Regions from separate parts of the Pseudoalteromonas sp. SR43-3 genome, predicted to be linked through region 1. Evidence: predicted binding sites of a transcription regulator. Region 1 holds the regulator's gene; the other holds the start of a gene.

Region 1 (13,180 bases):
CAACAGGGCGATTATCGATTGCATCAAAGTTTATTGGAGTTTCGCTAACGAGCACTAAAGCCAAAGGCTCTTCTGCACCGCTCATTCTTCCATGAGGAATAGCAATGCCACGTCCTATACCTGTACTACCTAATTTCTCTCTGCTCATTAAAGCATTAAGAATATCTTGTTGCGGTAAATACGGAAGTTTGTCGTGAGCAAGTTCGCTAATGAACTCTAAAATTCTTTTTTTGCTATTAAAAAGGACCGCAGCTTTGCTGCAGTCCTGGCATATAAGTGAACTTAATTTCATCATATTAGTGTCGAGCAAGCTTCTCTTTGTGTTTGATTACTTGGCGATCGAGCTTGTCGATCAATGAGTCAATAGCGGCATACATATCTTGATGTTCTGTAGAGGCAAATAGCTCAGCACCGCTTACGTGTATTGTGGCTTCTGCTTTTTGATTTAATTTTTCTACATCGAGAATGACATGAACATTATTAATATGATCAGAGTGTCTTTCAAGCTTCGCAAATTTAGTATTAATATAGTCTCTTAGTGAATCGGTTAATTCTACGTGACGACCAGTTAAGTTTAGTTGCATAAGCATTACCCTCTTAGTTTAGCGTCTTAAATCAGACTTTTACGCTGATTTGACGGTGGAATAGCAAGAGATTCGCGGTATTTTGCGATTGTACGTCTCGCTACTTTAATTCCTTGCTCAGCCAATATATCCGCTATTTTGCTATCACTCAATGGTTTTGCTGAGTTTTCTGCTGCGATTAATTTTCGGATAAGCGCACGTATTGCTGTAGATGAACATTCACCACCGTTTTCAGTACTTACATGGCTTGAGAAAAAATATTTAAGCTCAAATATACCACGGGGTGTATGCATGTACTTTTGAGTAGTTACGCGAGAAATTGTCGATTCGTGCATTTCTACCATTTCAGCAACATCATTTAAAACCATTGGTTTCATGGCTTCAGGGCCATGTTCAAAAAAGCCTTGTTGTTGCTTAACAATACAATTAGTAACTTTTAATAGCGTGTCGTTTCTACTTTCTAAGCTTTTAATAAACCATTTAGCTTCTTGTAAATGTGAGCGAATAAACTGGCTGTCGCCACTTGATTTTACAGTGCGAGACATTGCTGCGTATTGGCTATTAACACGAATTTTAGGCATGCTATCTGGGTTTAATTCGACAACCCAGCGGCCTTTAATTTTTTTAACTGACACATCAGGAATAACATACTCAGATTCTTCCCTTACAATAGTATCTGCAGGTTTTGGGTTGAGAGTATGTATTAGTGTCATTACTTCTTTAAGCTCTTCTTCTTTGAGCTTAGTTTTTTTCATTAATGTACGATAGTCGCGAGCTGCTAATAGATCAATATGCTCGGTTAAAATCATTTTCGTTTCATTAATATAAGGTGTTTCTTTATCAAATTGATTAAGCTGAATACACAAACACTCTTGTAAACTACGTGCAGCAATACCAACAGGATCAAACAGTTGGATGCGTTTTAATACCGCTTCAATTTCATCAAGTTCGACTTCGTTATCATCTTCGTTTTCTTGATTAAAGCTTTCTAAAATCTCTTCGCAGCTTAGTGTTAAAATACCTGAATCATCGACAGCTTCTACAATAGCAATAGCAATAGCTTCGTCTGTAGGGCTAAATGGCGTTAGTTGTAATTGCCACATTAAATACTCATGGAGCGTTTCAGTAGAGGCGCCTTGGTATATTGATTCGTCTTCAGGCATTGGACCTGATGAGGCTGCAGGAGCGGCACTCATGTACTCATCCCAACTGACATCCATAGCCATGTCGTCACTTAGCGTGTCTTTTGCAAGTGCTTCACCAGTATCTTGTTCGTATTCGCTCGGAGCATCATCAGCAGATGCGCTAACAGTTATGTCATCGGTATCAGCTTTTTGCTCGTTTTTACCAGCAGCGTCTTCGGAATAGTCTGCCTCTTCAACCTCTAATAGTGGATTACTGTCGAGAGCTTCTTGTATTTCTTGCTGGAGATCCAATGTACTGAGTTGCAACAAACGAATAGCTTGTTGCAACTGTGGAGTCATTGTAAGTTGCTGGCCCATGCGCAGCTGTAGTGATTGCCTCATGTATCTCTAACAATCCTTTTATGTTGTTATAATTAATACTAGCAGATGCTTAAAGACATGGCGTAAATGTTACAGCCTAAATTGCTCGCCTAAGTAAACATCGCGTACTGTTTTATCATTTAATACGTGTTCTGGAGTACCTGATGCAATCAGCTCCCCATGAGAAACAATGTAGGCTTTTTCACAAACATCAAGGGTCTCTCTTACGTTATGGTCGGTAATTAATACACCAATCCCACGATTTTTAAGATGTTCTATTATTTTCTTTATATCTAATACCGAAATAGGGTCAACACCGGCAAACGGTTCATCCAGTAATATAAATTTAGGATCTGCTGCCAGCGCTCGTGCTATTTCTACACGACGACGTTCTCCCCCCGATAATGCCATACCTTGGCTATCACGAATGTGTTGTATGCTAAATTCATCTAATAAGTTATTGAGCGTGTCTTCTCTGGCTTGTTTATTTAGTTCTTTGCGCGTTTCTAAAATGGCCATTAAGTTTTGATAAACAGTCAGCTTTCTAAAAATCGATGACTCTTGTGGTAAGTAGCCTATGCCTAATCTAGCACGACTATGCATAGGTAAAAGAGTAATATCGTTATCATCAATAGATATTTTCCCTTTGTCGCTAGGAACAAGCCCTACAATCATATAAAAAGTCGTTGTTTTACCAGCACCGTTAGGGCCAAGTAAGCCAACTATACTGCCAGCTTGTACTTCAAGGCCGACGTTTTTTACAACTTCACGACCTTTATAGCTTTTTGCCAATAGTTCTGCTTTTAATGTGCTCATGGTTGACCTTTATCGCCTTTTTTACTTTTTTTAGTTTCGATCGGTACTAAAATTGTGTGAACACGGTCAGTTGAGTTTTCATCTTTTTCGGCACTGATGAGCTGCTGCTCTATGTCGTAGGTAATGCTTTTAGCATTTATTTTTTGTCCGGCTTGCGATACTTGTGCATTACCAACAAGCGTTAAAAAACGCTTAGATACATCATAACGTACTTCGTCAGCACTGGCGCTCATAGTCGTGCCGTCTGATTGCTTTTCTTCAAAGTGCGCAGGGCTACCTGTGGCAATTAATAATTGTTTATTATCACCAAGTTCATCACGTTTGTGTACTTCGAGGCGATCGGCTGTAATGCGGCGATTACCGTGAATAATCTCAACGTTTTTCTCAAAAATACCCACATTAGCTTTCAATTGACCTTCTTGCTTGTCGGCACTTATTGAAATTTGATTGGCAGCAGGTTGCGTGTTTTGCTCTGCAGCACTACTATTAAACGCTAGTATAAGTGTAGGAATTATAAGTGATTTTAATATTTTATTGGTCATAATATATGGTTCGCGTATGGTTAATTAGTTTTATCACTTCGGTTTTCAAGTCGGCTTCTAGGCCTTTACCGGTGATTTTTAAATTGGGTCCAGTGATAATGACGGGTTGCTCCGAACGCATTGTTAATAACTTTATATCAACCTGAATATTATCAGCATTGATTTTGTCTATCATGGCGTTATCGGTTAAGTTTTTGGCAACCACATTACCTTCTAAAATTAATTGTTTGTCTTCGTATAATGTTGCTTCGTCTGCATTTATTTGCCACGTTTGCTTTTCGTTATATAAAGTAAAAATGGGTTTTTCAAAAAACGTGAAACCTAATTGCTGATATAGTTCCATTTTAGCCGCAGTGACTTTGTGGCTAATTTTACCTTGCTCATCATAGGCTGTCTGTTTGAGCTCAATAGCTATGTAATCAGGCTTGGCAATAACTTCAGGCTCAGTCTGAGGCAAAATATTTGGTTGTGTAAAATAAGGGTACCAAAGCCAAACCATACAGCTAATGAATAAAACGCTTAATATTATGCGCGCTGCATTCATGAACTAGTGCCTTGTGTAGTCAACGCTTTACCATTTTCAAGCATGAGCAAATCGGTGAGTTCTCTCACAGCGCCAAAACCACCAGGCATTTGCGTTACATAATGTGACAAACGCTTAATAAGAGGGTGGGCATCATTTACTGCAACGGCAAAGCCTACTAACTCCATAACAGGCATGTCAGGGCCATCATCACCGATATAAGCAATTTGTTCATCGCTAAGGTTGAGTTTGTCTTTTAATTCTTGATAGGCAATGAGCTTATTTTCTTGGCCTTGATAAATATGCTGTACGGTTAAGCTACTCATACGTTGTTGCACTATTTGTGAATGACGACCAGTAATTACAGCTACTTCAAAGCCACTGTTTATAAGCGCTTTAATGCCAAAACCATCTTTTGTATTAAATGCTTTTAGCTCTTCACCTTGATTACCAAGATAAATACGGCCATCAGAAAATACACCATCAATATCGCATATAAGTAGCTTTACTTTTTTAGCGCGTGCTTTTGCATCATCGCTCAGCGGTTGATAGAGTTCTTCAAATTGCATTTATAACACTCCTGCTTTTAATAGGTCTTGCATATTTAATGCGCCAATAGGTTGGTTTTTCTCATTGACGACGATTAGGCCATTTATACGTTTGTGTTCCATAATATTAAGCGCTTCAGCAGCTAAAATATCTTGTGTAGCCGTAGTACATGACTTAGTCATAACAACATCTATTTGTGTTGTATGAATATCAATTCTTTGTTCTAAAATGCGACGTAAGTCACCATCGGTAAATAACCCTACGAGTTGCTGATTTTCATCAACAATGGCTGTCATACCTAATCCTTTAGCTGACATTTCTATTAGAGCATCTTTAACTGTTTGTGAAACATCAATAATAGGTGTATTTGCGCCGCTGTGCATAACATCTTTTAAAGTAAGTAATAAGCGCTTGCCTAAACTACCACCTGGGTGAGATAGCGCGAAGTCATCAGCTGTAAAGCCGCGAGCTTCTAATAATGCAACTGCCATGGCATCGCCCATCGCAAGCGTTGCAGTGGTACTTGATGTAGGGGCTAGACCCAATGAACAAGCTTCTTTTTCTACTTTAATGCACACATGTACATTAGCAAGGGTTGCCATTGTTGATTGTGTATTGCCAGTCATCGCTATCATTTTGGCACCAAGTCGTTTTAAAACCGGAATGATATTTAAAACTTCGCTGGTTTCCCCTGAATTAGAAATAAGCATAACCACGTCATTTTTAGTGATCATACCTAAATCACCATGACTTGCTTCACCAGGGTGAACAAAAAACGCAGGGCTGCCAGTGCTTGCAAGGGTTGCCGCTATTTTATTGCCAATATGGCCTGATTTTCCCATGCCAATGACAATAATACGGCCTTCACAGTCGTACATTAATTGGCACGCGTTATGAAAATTTTCATCTACATATTGTGCAATATCACTAAGTGCTTGGCGCTCAACATCTAAAACGCGAAGGCCTTGTTCAATAAAGTTTAGCGTTGCCATCATTTACCCTACTTGACTAAAAATATACCCTTGGTAACCCAAAAACGCTATTAGCAATAAGCCGCCTTCTACCCTATTGATACGCTGGGTGCCTCTAAAGTTCAATGACATAATAATAAGAGCAAGTGTTGCACCAATCATAATTAATATATCTCGGCTTACTAACGATGGATCAATTGCTGAAGGATTAATAATACCTGCTAGAGGTAATACAGCTAAAATATTAAATATGTTTGAGCCAACAATATTACCTAGTGCTAAATCATCTTCATTTTTAAGTACACCTGCAACCGAGGCGGCAAGTTCAGGCAAGCTAGTACCAATGGCAATAATTGTTAAACCAATGACTAAGTCGCTTAAGCCGAAGTATTTAGCAATATCAACAGCTGAGCCGATTAAAAAATGAGAACTAACCGGCAGGAGTATCATGCCAACAATTAACCAAAATACCGCTTTTTTAGTAGGTACATCGTTTGGTACATCGTCGCAGGCTTCTGAGACAAATGGGTCATCTTGGTTTTTTGCACGCATAGATACAATGATTAACCCACCGATGAATACGATAAAGCCAACTAAAAGCTCAACACCTTCACTAAATGAAAAGTAGTTATCTGAGAACACATACCAAGTAGCTAAAGATACGAGCATCACTAATGGCATTTCACGTTTTAACGTACTAGATGAAACTGAAAGAGGGCGAAATAGAGCAGTGATACCTAACACAAGTAAAATGTTTGTAATATTAGAGCCAACAGCATTGCCAACGGCTGTGTCGGTTTTGTTAGCCAGAGCGGCAGAGGCTGAAACCATCATTTCAGGGGCTGAAGAGCCCATGGCTACAACGGTCAAACCAACAATAAGTGTAGGTACACCAAAGTTTTTAGCAAGAGCCGCAGCCCCATAAACAAACCTATCGGCACTCCAAACAAGAGCTGCAAAACCAAGAATTAAAATAACAAACGAGGTAACCATTGTGTTAAGCCAGTTATACAAAATACGGATGGCGCGAATAGTAACAAAAGCCAAGATGAAAGTATAAATAAAAGAGTAAGGTCAACTAGGTAACAATGTTGCTTTTAAACAGCTAATTTAAAAATTTAAGCCGGGGTTAAGCTGTTTTGAGCGAGTCTTATAATCCTTTTCATGGGTGTATTACAAAATCTTACGAATTGTTTTTTCCATCTTTGACAAAAAAGCTTTAAAATAGGGGCACTAGTGAACATTTTTATGGAGAGCGACTTGTCGCAATCAATAGTAGAAGTCAAGGATGTTAGCTTTTCGAGAGGCAATAGAACCATATATAAAAATATGAGTTTTAGCGTTCCTAAAGGTAAAATTACTGCGATTATGGGGCCAAGCGGAATTGGCAAAACCACTATGTTGCGTTTAATTGGTGGTCAGCTTAAACCAGATTCAGGTGATATTTTATTTGAAGGTGGCAGCATTCCTAAAATGTCTCGTAAAGAGTTATACGAAGCACGTACTAAAATGAGTATGCTTTTTCAAAGTGGTGCGTTGTTTACTGATATGTCGGTATTTGACAATATCGCGTTTCCTATAAGAGAGCACACAAAGCTAAGTGAAGACCTGATTCGATTAGTTGTGTTAATGAAACTGCAAGCGGTTGGACTACGTGGCGCTAAAGATTTAATGCCATCTGAGTTATCCGGCGGTATGGCAAGGCGTGCTGCACTTGCACGCGCTATAGCACTTGATCCAGAGCTAATCATGTACGATGAACCATTTGCAGGGCAAGATCCTATTTCGATGGGCGTATTGGTTAAGCTAATTAAGTCGCTCAACGAAGTATTAGGTTTATCGTCTTTAATCGTGACGCACGATGTAACAGAGGTAATGAGTATTGCCGAACACGTTATAATTATCGCCGATCAAGGGGTAATTGGTTCTGGTACTCCAGATGAAATGCGTAATCATGAATCTCCTTTAGTTCAACAGTTTTTAAAAGGCTTGTCGGATGGTCCTGTACCATTTCATTTTCCGGCTCAGGCTTATGCAGACGAACTACTTGGAGAAAAAGCATAATGTTGGATTTATTTCAAAAGCTAGGACATAAAACGCTAGGACGCTTTGCGGCCCTTGGTCGTTCTGCTTATATGCTGTTTAGTGCATTAGCGCATGTTCCTAATTTTAAAAAAGGCACACCGTTACTTGTTCGCCAGCTTTATATGGTTGGTTCGCAATCGTTACTCATTATTATGGTGTCGGGTTTGTTTATCGGTATGGTGTTGGCTTTACAAGGTTACACCGTATTGGTTGGTTATGGCGCTGAGGATAGTTTAGGGCCGTTAGTGGCACTGAGCTTATTGCGAGAACTAGGCCCGGTTGTTACTGCATTATTATTTGCAGGACGCGCAGGTAGCGCTTTGACAGCTGAAATTGGCTTAATGAAAGCAACAGAGCAACTTTCATCACTTGAGATGATGGCAATCGATCCGCTAAAACGTATTATTGCACCGCGCTTTTGGGCGGGTTTTATAAGCATGCCATTGCTTGCATTGATATTTTCAGCTGTAGCAATTATAGGCGCTCATTTAGTGGGGGTAGATTGGCTGGGGGTTGATACAGGTAGTTTTTGGTCAATCATGCAATCGCAAGTGTCGTTTCAGCAAGACATACTAAACGGTATTATTAAAAGCTTTGTATTTGCCATAGTGGTGACCTGGATTGCGCTTTATAAAGGATATGACTGTGTGCCGACCTCAGAAGGGATCAGCAAAGCAACCACCGAAACGGTTGTTCATTCGTCATTAGCAGTTTTAGGTTTTGACTTTATTTTGACAGCGGTAATGTTTACCAGCTAATAGGGTATAGATAATGAATTCACGGAAATTAGAAATTTTAGTTGGTTTTTTTGTAGCACTTGGCATTTTAGCTTTTGCGATGCTTGCACTTAAAGTTGCCAATTCAGGTATTAGTGGCTCTGGCGAAACATATACGCTTAATGCCAAGTTTGAAAACATCGGCTCGTTAAAAGCGCGTGCGCCAGTAAAAGTAGGTGGTGTTGTAATTGGCCGTGTTGAATCAATTTATGTTCACCCACAAGAGTTTTTACCAGTCGTTAATATGACCATTGACGCACAGTACTTATGTCGTTTTTCAGACACAAGCTCAATCTCTATTTTAACGTCGGGTATTTTAGGTGAGCAGTACTTAGGTATTCACCCTGTAATTTCTCCAGATTCTGCTAAGCAACGTTGTTTAGGCGAAACAGTGACAGAAAACAAGCAAGATGAAGCAATTGACGATTTATTTGGTGTGGAAAGTAAAGCACTAGGTGATGGCGATTCAATCACTGATACTAAGTCTGCCATTGTACTTGAAGAATTAATCGGGCAGTTTTTATTCAACCAAGGTAGTGAGTAATTATTATGTTGAAAAAGTTTTTAGCTATTGTAGCAATTGGCACAATGACGCTAACTCAAAGCGTAAGTGCAGCAGATGTGAAATTAGTCGATCCTAATAAAATGGTACGCCAAGTTGCCGATAATACATTTGCGCGCATTAAAAAAGATCAGCCATTAATTGTTAAAGATCAGGAATACCTTCGCGTAATAGTCGAAGAAGAATTAATGCCTTATATCGACTATAAATATGCAGCACTTCGTGTACTTGGCAGTGAAGTATCTAAAGTTCGTGCAATTACCGACGAGGCTGAAAAGGCCAAAGCAATTAAAGAAATTCAACGCTTTATTGGTGTATTTAGAGAGTACTTAGTTGCTACTTATGCAGGTGTATTTACTCAATACACAAACCAGAAAGTTGAGTTTGGTGCAGAGCAAGCGTTTAAAGGTAAAGACGTCGTTGTTGTTAAGACTAAAATTATTGAAGACGGTAAACCTGATATCAGAATCGATTTTAAAGTACGCGAAGACCGCGACGGTGAATGGCGCGCGTACGATATGATTGCCGAAGGTATTAGTTTACTGGATGCAAAGCAAAGCGAGCTGCAAGGTATTTTGCGTCAGCAAGGTATTGATAATGTAAGTAACCTTTTAGAGCAAAAGAGTCAGCTACCAGTTCAGTTTAGAGGCAGTAACTCGAATGACTAAATTGGCAATAAGCCAAGTTGATGGACAACATTTTGGAGTAAGCGGTGAGCTTACTCGAAATTCAATTGGCGATGAACAGCTTCTGAACAATAAGTTATTAACTAAGCATAAAATCATCTATTTCGACCTAAGTGGAGTATCAAGGGTTGACACAGCAGGCTTAGCTTGGTTAATTCACTCTTTTGCAGAATTAAAGCAGCAAGGCATTCGCCTTGAATTGCAAAACCTACCTGAGCAATTGCAAAATTTAATGCAATTGGGTCAGGTTACAACCCTATTTGAGTGAGAGTTATGGAAACTAGCCAAGTCGAAACATTATTACGCGAAGAACTTCAATTAGCTGAAGTACATGTAAAAGCCAATGGTAGTCATTATGAAGTTGTTGCAGTAGGCGAATGCTTTGACGGTTTAAGCCGAGTTAAAAAGCAGCAGCTAGTTTATGGTCCATTAATGAATACAATTTCAGATGGGACAATTCACGCAGTATCTATTCGTGCATTTACTCCTGTAGAGTGGAAGCGTGAACAAAAATTCATTTTACCGCAATAACTAGGGCCTCCTAATGGATCAATTTGTAATTCAAGGTGGCACTTCACTTGCTGGTGAAGTGACTATTTCGGGCGCTAAAAATGCCGCACTTCCTATCTTATTTGCTTCACTATTAGCTGATGGTAAAAGTATATTTACTAATGTACCGCGTCTTCGCGACATAGTGACCACTGAAGCCTTATTAAAAACTTTAGGTGCAGATGTTAATTGGCAGGGCGATACGCTAGTAATTGACGGTGCAACGGTTAATAAAACATTAGCGCCTTACGACTTAGTAAAGCAAATGCGCGCCTCTGTGCTTGCATTAGGCCCTCTAGTTGCACGTTTTGGTGAGGCTCAAGTGTCTTTACCTGGTGGGTGCGCTATTGGTGCTCGCCCTGTTGATATCCATATTCAAGGTTTGGAGCGCATGGGCGCACAAATAAACGTTGAAAATGGTTATATTAATGCCAAGGTTAATGGTCGCTTAAAAGGCGCTGAAATTTTTATGGAAATGGTAAGTGTAGGCGCTACCGAAAACCTATTAATGGCAGCGGCCCTCGCTGATGGTAAAACCATACTTGATAATGCGGCACGCGAGCCTGAAATAATTGATTTAGCTAACTGCCTAATTGCTATGGGCGCTAAAATCACAGGTGCAGGTACTAGCCGCATTGAAGTTGAAGGCGTTGAGCGTTTAGCTGGCTGTGAACACAGTATTTTACCTGACCGAATTGAAACTGGGACGTTTTTAGTCGCAGCAGCAATGGCTGGCGGTGAAGTACTTTGTAAAAATACAGACTTTCATTCTCTTGAGCCTGTGATTGAAAAGCTACGTGCTACGAATGCGCACCTAGAAGTACATAACGATAGTATTTATCTTGATATGCGCGGCCGAGAACTTAAAGCCGTGAATATTAAAACAGCTCCACACCCAGGTTTTCCTACGGATATGCAAGCTCAGTTTACAGCATTGAATGTAGTAGCAAATGGTAGTGCAACGATCACAGAAACGATTTTTGAAAACCGTTTTATGCATGTACCAGAGTTGCAGCGTATGGGCGCTAATATTCGTTTAGAAGGGCATACCGCAATTTGTGGTGAGACTGAAAGCTTAACGGGTGCGCAAGTGATGGCAACCGATTTACGCGCTTCAGCTAGCTTAATTTTAACGGGTATAGTGGCACAGGGTGAAACGGTTGTTGACCGTATTTATCACGTTGATAGAGGCTATCAGCGCATTGAAGATAAGCTAAGTGCGTTGGGTGCAAACATTAAACGTAGAAGTAGCTAAGTAGATAACTAGTTAAGCTATTTAAAAAAGGTCGGATACGCAAATTGCTATCCGACCTTTTTATTGACGATTGGTATTACTCTTTATTAGAGCTTTGTTTCAAGCTCAGCTACCACCACCATGATTTTTTCTATTTTGCCATCTCTGTATAGCTCAAATTCTATTTCTTTACCGGGCTCCGTATTACCTATTTTTTCAAGCACTTTTTGTGGGTTTGCTACCGAAAGCCCTGCAATTTTAATGACGATATCTTGCTCTTCAATACCCGCTTGCCATGCTGGCCCCAAAGGGTCTAAATTAGTAATGCGCATGCCGGTAACCGGCGTTAGGCTGTCGTTTACTTCTTTACCCGTACTATCTACTGCTGTGCCTTCAAAGCCTAAATAGCCGCGCACAACCCGACCGTGACGAATGAGTTTACCCATCACTTTTTTAGCAAGTGAGTAAGGAACCGCAAAAAATATTCCTTGAATATTCAAGTTCTCACGCGTTTTAAATTGTGCAGAAGTAATGCCGACTAAATCACCATTGGAGTTAACTAATGCGCCGCCGGAGTTGCCCACGTTAATAGCTGCATCCATTTGCAATAAGTTATTGTAAGGGCTATCTGTAATTTTTTGCTTACCCGTTGCACTAATAATGCCTTGAGTGATTGTTTGCCCTAAGTTAAGCGGGTTGCCTATAGCAAGTACAACATCGCCTACATTTGATACATAGCTATCGTTTACGGGAATCACCGGGAGGTGATCTGCATTGATTTTAAGTAAGGCTAAATCAGTAATGGTATCAAAACCAATGAGTTGCACATCAAAAAAGCGTCGGCCATCGGTTAAGATAACCATAATTTGGTCTGCATTATTAACAACATGATAGTTAGTAAGAATATAACCGTCTTGCGACATAATGACGCCAGAGCCTAGCTCTTGTACCGTGTTTTTTCTTTTATAACGAGGCTCTTTGGAAATGCTTTCTGAAAAAATAGTAACTACAGAAGGAGCTGCTCGTTTAACTGCATCAGAAAAACTCAGGTGACTCGCACTCATCGCGCTTGGAAGGGGAACATTAGGAAGTAAGGCGGCTCGCATATTAGGGCTGAAAAAAACCACTAAAAAAGCAATACTTAGACCTGCAAATAAAGGGGGAAGAATAAATTTTATTAATTTCAGCACAGTTTTCTTATTATGTAAGTGAGCAATCTCTTTATGATGACATAAAAAAAATAACAGCGGCAAGTGCCACTGTTATTTTTATTACATTAATAGTGCTATTTATTACTGAATTAAAATAAATATAGACTCACGACCACGTTGCACGCCAAGTACGATATTACCTTTGGTGTTTTCGATAATCTTATTCATATCACGAATAGTCTCTACTCGTTGGCGATTCACTTGCATAATAATATCACCTTCTTCAAGGCCAACACGGGCAGAAGGTGAGCGAGGGTCTACAGACGTAACCTCAACACCTTTATTACTATTTTTTTGCACGTTTTCAAGTGTCGCGCCTTGGAACGCAGGATGCAGCTCTTCGCCAGTCGCTGTAACACCTGATGCACCATCAAGAGTTACTTTTACCGTTTTAATTTTACCATCGCGGTAAATACCTAGTTTTATTTCGCGGCCTTCACCTAGCGTAGCAATTTTGCTGCGTAGTTCATGGAAACCACTAATATCACCGCCATTAATGCTAACAATTACGTCACCTGCTTTTATACCTGCTTTACTTGCAGCAGTGTCGTCCATTACTTGCATTACATAAGCACCTTGTTTAACGT
Region 2 (6,354 bases), 150 kb from region 1:
ATATACCGCCCGTTTTTTTAAACACATTTTGATAGGCATCAAGTACTACTTTATTTGCTTTGTCGCCAATGGCGTGAGTATTTGCGCTAAAGCCGCTTTTAAAGCTTTGTGTAAAGAGTGCTTCGAGTTTCTCTTGCGTTTCAAGCATTAAACCATGGTGACCAGGTCTGTCTGCATATTCTTCAATAAGTGCTGCACCACGAGAGCCCAGTGCGCCATCGGCGTAAACTTTAACACTGCGAATTTCCATAAAGTCATTTTTGTCGTGGTATCGGCCTGCCTTTAACATTGTGTCTAAATCAGGGCTTGCACCACTTAACATTGCCACAATACGTAGCGGTAAATTACCAAGGTCGCCGCGCTCTTTATAAACCTCCCATGTGGTTTTATCAATACCTGCATCGTGAGTAGAGGTAATGCCTAAACTTAATAAATGTTTACCTGCTGCATCAAGTGAGTCACTTATATCTTGTTTTGAAGGGGCTGGCATATGCTGGGTAATTAGCGATTCTGCTTTGTCTACAAAAATACCCGTAGGATTGCCAAATTCGTCTTTAATTATCTCACCGCCTTCAGGTGCTTTTGTTTGGGCGGTAATACCTGCAAGTTCGAGCGCTTTTGAATTAACCCAAATGGCATGGCTATCAACTCGAGAAAGCACCACAGGTCGATCGTTAACTACTTTGTCTAAATCTTTAGCCGTAGGAAAGCGTGTATCAGGCCATAGCTCTTGGTTCCAACCTCGCCCTATAATCCAACCTTGTTTGTTATCGGCAAATACTTTTAGTTTATTCGTTACTTCATCAACCGATTTTGCACCGCGTACATCAAGTTGCGATAAATTATCGCCAAGGCCAATAACGTGCCCATGAGCATCAATTAAGCCTGGTAATAAGGTATTACCGTGCGCGTCAATTAGCTTGGCATCTGGGTAGCTATCTTTAAGTGTATCGCTACCTAGTTTTACTACCTTGCCATTTTTAATAACGAGGGTAGTAAACTGCTGTACTTCACCTTGATATAAAGGGGTATAACCGTTGGCATTATAAATTACTTTTGTTTGTGCAATAGTGTAACTAGAACTAGCGCAAAGGCTGGCTAGTATGAGTGGTTTTATTATTTTTTTGAGCGACATAAGGCATTATTTTTTATTGTTAGTGCTTTAACACTAGCAAACCCAACTTTATAATACCAATATGTGAGACAAATTATGATGAAGAAAAAAGCAGTAAAGCTAGAACATAAAATATCTAGCTTTTGAAAGGGTTTATTTACTAGCGTATAAACTGTATTCACTTAGCGTTAGCTTGCCGTCTTTGTCTTGATCATAGCTTGAAAATCGAGACCACAAAGCGGGGTCTACAGCGGTTTCTGAACGTGTTAAAAAACCATCCTGGTTTCTATCAAGTTTTTCAAATTGCTCTGCAACATTGTTGCTTGCAGCAAAGCCTAATGTGCTAAAAATACTAAACGCAAAAAGCGCTATATAGCTTGTTTTTTTCATGAAAAATACTCAGTAGAGGTTATTGGTAAGGTAATTTTTAAATTCGATTAACGAAATTTGGTTATCTTGGTTTTTGTCCCATTTTACAAATGTGTTTAATAGTTGTGGTTGGGGATCAAGTTCGTCATGCGTTAAATAGCCACTTTTGTCGCTATCGAGGTGATCAAAGCGTTGCTTTACATCAAGTGCAGCGGCATCAAAGCTTAATAGCATTAAGATGCTTATAGTAAGGGGAAGTATCTTCATGGTGTTCCTTCCAAAAGATGTATTTAAAGTTTGTGGCTAAAATAAAGTGAAAAGGAAAAAGCACTTGCCGTAATTTAACTCCCAACATTAAATCCTTTTACACACTCCCTCAGGGATTATGGCAAATGCTTTTAATTCCAGTTTACCTATAACAAGCTTAAGTAAAGCTTAATCAGTAATTACTCATTAAGGTTTAAAGCTTTCAAATTCTTTTTTTGAGACTTTTTCATCACCGTCTTCATCTAAGTCGGCAAACTGTCTCATTACTTCCTTGTCTTCCTTTGCTTCTGCAATTGATATTTGTCCGTCCATATCTTTATCTAAGTGGGCAAAACGCACATTTGTTGGCGATGCAATTACGGTGGCACTAATTGCTAAAAACATTAATGAAAAAGCGGCTATAAGTTGTTTCATAATCACGTTCCTTATTAAATGAGTTTATTGAATAAATTTTTTGAATTCATCTAGCGACAATTGCCCATCTTGATTAGTATCAATTTGAGAAAAATTCTCGTGTAACACAGCATCTTCACCGGCTTCGGCTTCACTTAATGTGCCGTTACTGTCTTTATCAAGTTCGTTAAAAGTCGCGTGAACGTCCATTGCGTGTGCATTAGCGCCTAAAAAGCCTAAAGCCAGTAATGATGAAATTACTAAAATGCGTTTGTTCATAATTATTTCCTTATTGATTAAAGTTATTACTCCTATTACAAAAATGGTGCCAATAATAATTATTGTTATTTTTCAATTGGTTATTGTTTTAGCTTTAAGCCAGTGAGAAGTTTTTACTGGGTTTATTGTAATTTTTGTGCGCCTTTTGCAACACTATTTAATGGGGTTAAAAGGGAGTTTATTAAAATCAACGAGTTACGTTGTCTCTATTTGGCGACACATTGTTTTGTAGTGCTGGCTGTTAATCGTATTAAATATAATTGCTGGTTCAGCTAGTGTATAAGGTAAGCACTTAATAATAGAACGCTTAACTTAAAAGGACTAAACGAAATGCCAGCAACCATAGCTAAAAAATACCAAGCAATGCTTAACTGGCGGCCTAATTTAATTGGGCAATTTGCAATGAGTATGCTGCTTTCGTTACTGCCGCTTTCTATAGTGGTGATCGTATTTTTAAATGCGCTTAATAAGCAATTAGCGGTTACTCAAAGTATTGTGAGTAGCAACTACCAAGTTACCAAATCGTTTAACACTTTAAAGCAAGAACTCAACAGTCTTGAACGCGCCACTAGACAAAACTGGGTATTAAAAAGTGAATCGCTAGATAAGCTCATTGTTGATAAATGGCAATCATCCCTACAAAGCATTGATGAACTCAAATTTGTAAACACGAATAAAGAGTATATCCACCAATGGCAACGCTTATATACCACCTTACAAACCGCGCATGTAAAACTCGTTGAGCAAAAACAACAACAAGCTGAGCTATTTGTGCCAGTGAGCGATTTAGTCGCTGAACTTACTTTATGGTTACGTGATAAAAACGAAGCGCAAATTACCAATAACCAAAATGAGCTGACAAGCTTGCAAGCCTCATTTATAAACTGGCTGGTGGCACTTATTCCACTTACTTTAATTGTAGGTGGTGGTTTTTTATGGCGCATAAGTGGGCGACTAAAAGGGTTAACTACGGTTATTGATAAGCTTGGGCAGGGGCATTGGCAGCAAAAAATATCTGTGAAAGGTTCAGCTGAGCTTGTTGAGCTAGGAGAAAAGCTCCAATGGGTACAAGAACAGCTTCATATGCTTGAGCAGCAAAAAGATACTTTTTTACGCCATGTAACTCATGAGCTAAAAACGCCGCTTGCTTCAATGGTCGAAGGCACTGACTTATTAACTGATGAAATAGTAGGCCCAATTACTGCTGAGCAAAAAGCAGTGCTTGAGCTTATTAGCCAATCTATGGTACGCCTTCGTACAATGATTGACAGCTTGCTGAGTTATAATGCGATTCGCACCAGTAAAGACAGCTTAAGCGAAGTTGAATTTAGTCTTCTTATTAATAAAATTAATAGCCATTTTGAGCATCGCTTAACTGCGCGTCAGCAAGCTCTGCAGTGGCAAAATACTTTACCTAACAAACCGCTTGCTTTACCTAGTGAGCTTATTGAGATGATTTTAATTCAGCTTATTTCAAATGGCTTAAAATTTTCAGACGATAAGCAAAGCGTTACTATTAATTTAGCGCTTGAGCAAAACCAGCTTTGTATCGTTGTACTTGATAAAGGGTGCGGTATTAAAGAGCAAGAAAAAACTCAAATTTTCAGCGCATTTTATCAAGGTAAACACAGTAAAAATGTTACGCTGCAAGGCAGTGGGCTGGGTTTAACTATTGTAAAAGAGTCTGTTGAACAGCTAAGAGGTACACTTAGTGTTGAGCATAACGAGCCACATGGTTGCCGGTTTTCAATTAAAATTCCCATAACAAAAAATCTAGGAGTTAATTAACATGCGCTTGCGTTTAATCGCTATTTTATGTGTGCTCAGTAGCAGCATGGTTATATCAGGTTGTGAAATTAATAATGGGCAAGAAGAGCGTGTGTCAATTACACCTGCACCTGTGGTCGATACAAAAAAAACGACCGACAAAAACAGTAATCCTAGTCCAAAACCTAGACCAAAAATTGAACCAAGCTATCCTCCTGCAGAGCAAGTTATTGCATGGCACGCTAATCAGTGTGGTGGATTTAAATTGATACCTAGCAAAGATGTTTTTACAGGCGAAAACGAGCTTAAACGCTTTTTTAAGTTCATGTGCTTAAACATAAATGGTGATCCAAATACGGTAATGACTAAGTTGCTAAAGCTCGATCTTGCTTACTTTTGGCCTGATGACATAAAGCAATATTTATGGCTTCAAAAGCAGCAAGTAACTATGCAAATAAATGCTAAAAAAGAGCAGCAAGCACTTAATAATAAAATGCAAGAAACCCTCTCATCGTTAGCAACGATTGAGCAGCAACTTTTACTACGAGAAGAAACGAAGGAGCAGTAACTATGGCCGCAACTAAAGTACAAGGTGCAAAAGTATTACTCGTAGACGACGACGCTAGCTTATTAAAACTGCTCGCTATTCGTATTGAATCAAAAGGATACGAAGTAACAACCTGCGAAAGCGGCTTAACCGCACTGCAAATACTTAAAAGCCAAGTGTTTGACGCCGTAATAACCGACTTACGTATGGATGAAATGGATGGTATGGCACTGCATCGTCAGCTGCAAAGCCGTTACCCTGCATTACCTGTCATTATGATGACAGCGCACGGCTCAATTCCTGATGCAGTAGAGGCAACTAAGCAGGGCATTTTTGCATTTATAACTAAACCAGTGGATAAAGATGAGCTATTTGACAGCCTTGCTAAAGCGATAGAAATTCATGGTGTTAACGCCGATGAAGCTGCACCTAAAAGTAATATAGTTACGCGCAGTGGTGCAATGCTGCACTTGTTAGAGCAAGTAAAACTACTTGGGCCAACGCAAGTTAATGTACTTATTTCGGGGGCTAGTGGTACTGGTAAAGAATTACTCGCACAGGCGATTCATCAGCATAGCCATGTAAGCGGTGGCCCTTTTGTTGCAATTAACTGCGGTGCTGTACCAGGGGAGCTTTTAGAGTCCGAATTATTTGGTCATAAAAAAGGCTCGTTTACGGGTGCAATTAAAGATCACCAAGGTTTGTTTCAACAAGCACAGGGTGGCACGTTATTTTTAGACGAAATTGGCGATATGCCGCTTAACTTACAGGTTAAGTTACTGCGCGTATTACAAGAAAAAACAATTCGCCCAGTAGGTTTTCAAGAAGAGGTAGCAATTGATGTACGCATAGTGTCGGCAACACATAAAAATCTTCCTGAAGCTATTTTAAACCAGCAATTTAGAGAAGATTTATACTATCGCTTAAACGTAGTTAATTTAAAATTACCGCCACTGTGTGAGCGCCGCGAAGATATAAGCTTATTAGCACAGCACTTTAGTGCAAGCATTGCTAAGCGCATGAACCAAACTGAAAAACACTTTGCAAGCGATGCTATGCATGCGCTTGTACGTTACGACTGGCCAGGTAATATCCGCCAATTACAAAACGTAGTAGAGCAGGTTGTAGCATTAACGCCAAGCGATGTTATTTCAGAGCACTTAGTGTTAGCTGCGCTAAATAGTAACGAAACAAACGTAGAACCATTATCACTAAACGACGCTAAAAAAGAGTTTGAGCGCGACTATGTAATTAACACTTTAAAAATGGCAGGTGGTAACGTAGCTGAAGGCGCTAAGCTTGCCAAGCGCAATCGCTCAGATTTTTATAAGTTGATTAAAAAGCATAATATTGATGTTGATAATTTAGGTTAAGGAAAAGCATGCAGTTATTTATGGTGTATTTAGGTGGCCGGATTCAAGGTTGCCACATTGAAATGCATGATATTCGTTTTGTAGTAGGGGAGAATATAGAGCAAACCTACTCAAAGTTAAAAAGCCAGTGGGTAGGAGACAGAAGTAGTGTTCACATGGATAGCTACATGGCAATTAATCATATTGATGGCTTTAAAGTAGAAGTTGTTGATAGCTATGTGGAGCAAAATAAACAACTCTATTTT

What was found. The regulator sigma-54, encoded in region 1, starts transcription at its own class of promoters, with help from an activator protein. The targets are predictions, from matches to a motif close to GTTGGCACGNNNNTNGNNT.
Region 2: a site for sigma-54 is predicted at 2,458-2,476, ahead of H5088_RS06390 (EF-hand domain-containing protein). Genes of this name have one in related genera too.

What each region holds. Positions count from the first base shown of each region.
Region 1 is NZ_JACJEC010000003.1:251,303-264,482, forward strand. Features, by position in the region: gene ptsN (PTS IIA-like nitrogen regulatory protein PtsN) at 1-292, opposite strand, end outside; gene hpf (ribosome hibernation promoting factor) at 297-584, opposite strand; gene H5088_RS05620 (RNA polymerase factor sigma-54) at 611-2,110, opposite strand; gene lptB (LPS export ABC transporter ATP-binding protein) at 2,180-2,905, opposite strand; gene lptA (lipopolysaccharide transport periplasmic protein LptA) at 2,902-3,447, opposite strand; gene lptC (LPS export ABC transporter periplasmic protein LptC) at 3,437-3,991, opposite strand; gene kdsC (3-deoxy-manno-octulosonate-8-phosphatase KdsC) at 3,988-4,539, opposite strand; gene H5088_RS05645 (KpsF/GutQ family sugar-phosphate isomerase) at 4,540-5,511, opposite strand; gene H5088_RS05650 (calcium/sodium antiporter) at 5,515-6,483, opposite strand; gene H5088_RS05655 (ATP-binding cassette domain-containing protein) at 6,739-7,554, shown strand; gene mlaE (lipid asymmetry maintenance ABC transporter permease subunit MlaE) at 7,554-8,333, shown strand; gene mlaD (outer membrane lipid asymmetry maintenance protein MlaD) at 8,347-8,895, shown strand; gene H5088_RS05670 (phospholipid-binding protein MlaC) at 8,901-9,581, shown strand; gene H5088_RS05675 (lipid asymmetry maintenance protein MlaB) at 9,574-9,867, shown strand; gene H5088_RS05680 (BolA family protein) at 9,873-10,130, shown strand; gene murA (UDP-N-acetylglucosamine 1-carboxyvinyltransferase) at 10,144-11,403, shown strand; gene H5088_RS05690 (trypsin-like peptidase domain-containing protein) at 11,490-12,572, opposite strand; gene H5088_RS05695 (Do family serine endopeptidase) at 12,675-13,180, opposite strand, start outside.
Region 2 is NZ_JACJEC010000003.1:406,940-413,293, forward strand. Features, by position in the region: gene H5088_RS06370 (amidohydrolase) at 1-1,135, opposite strand, end outside; gene H5088_RS06375 (calcium-binding protein) at 1,268-1,504, opposite strand; gene H5088_RS06380 (EF-hand domain-containing protein) at 1,514-1,750, opposite strand; gene H5088_RS06385 (hypothetical protein) at 1,937-2,164, opposite strand; gene H5088_RS06390 (EF-hand domain-containing protein) at 2,189-2,422, opposite strand; gene H5088_RS06395 (sensor histidine kinase KdpD) at 2,753-4,210, shown strand; gene H5088_RS06400 (hypothetical protein) at 4,212-4,757, shown strand; gene H5088_RS06405 (sigma 54-interacting transcriptional regulator) at 4,760-6,109, shown strand; gene H5088_RS06410 (DUF1543 domain-containing protein) at 6,118-6,354, shown strand, end outside.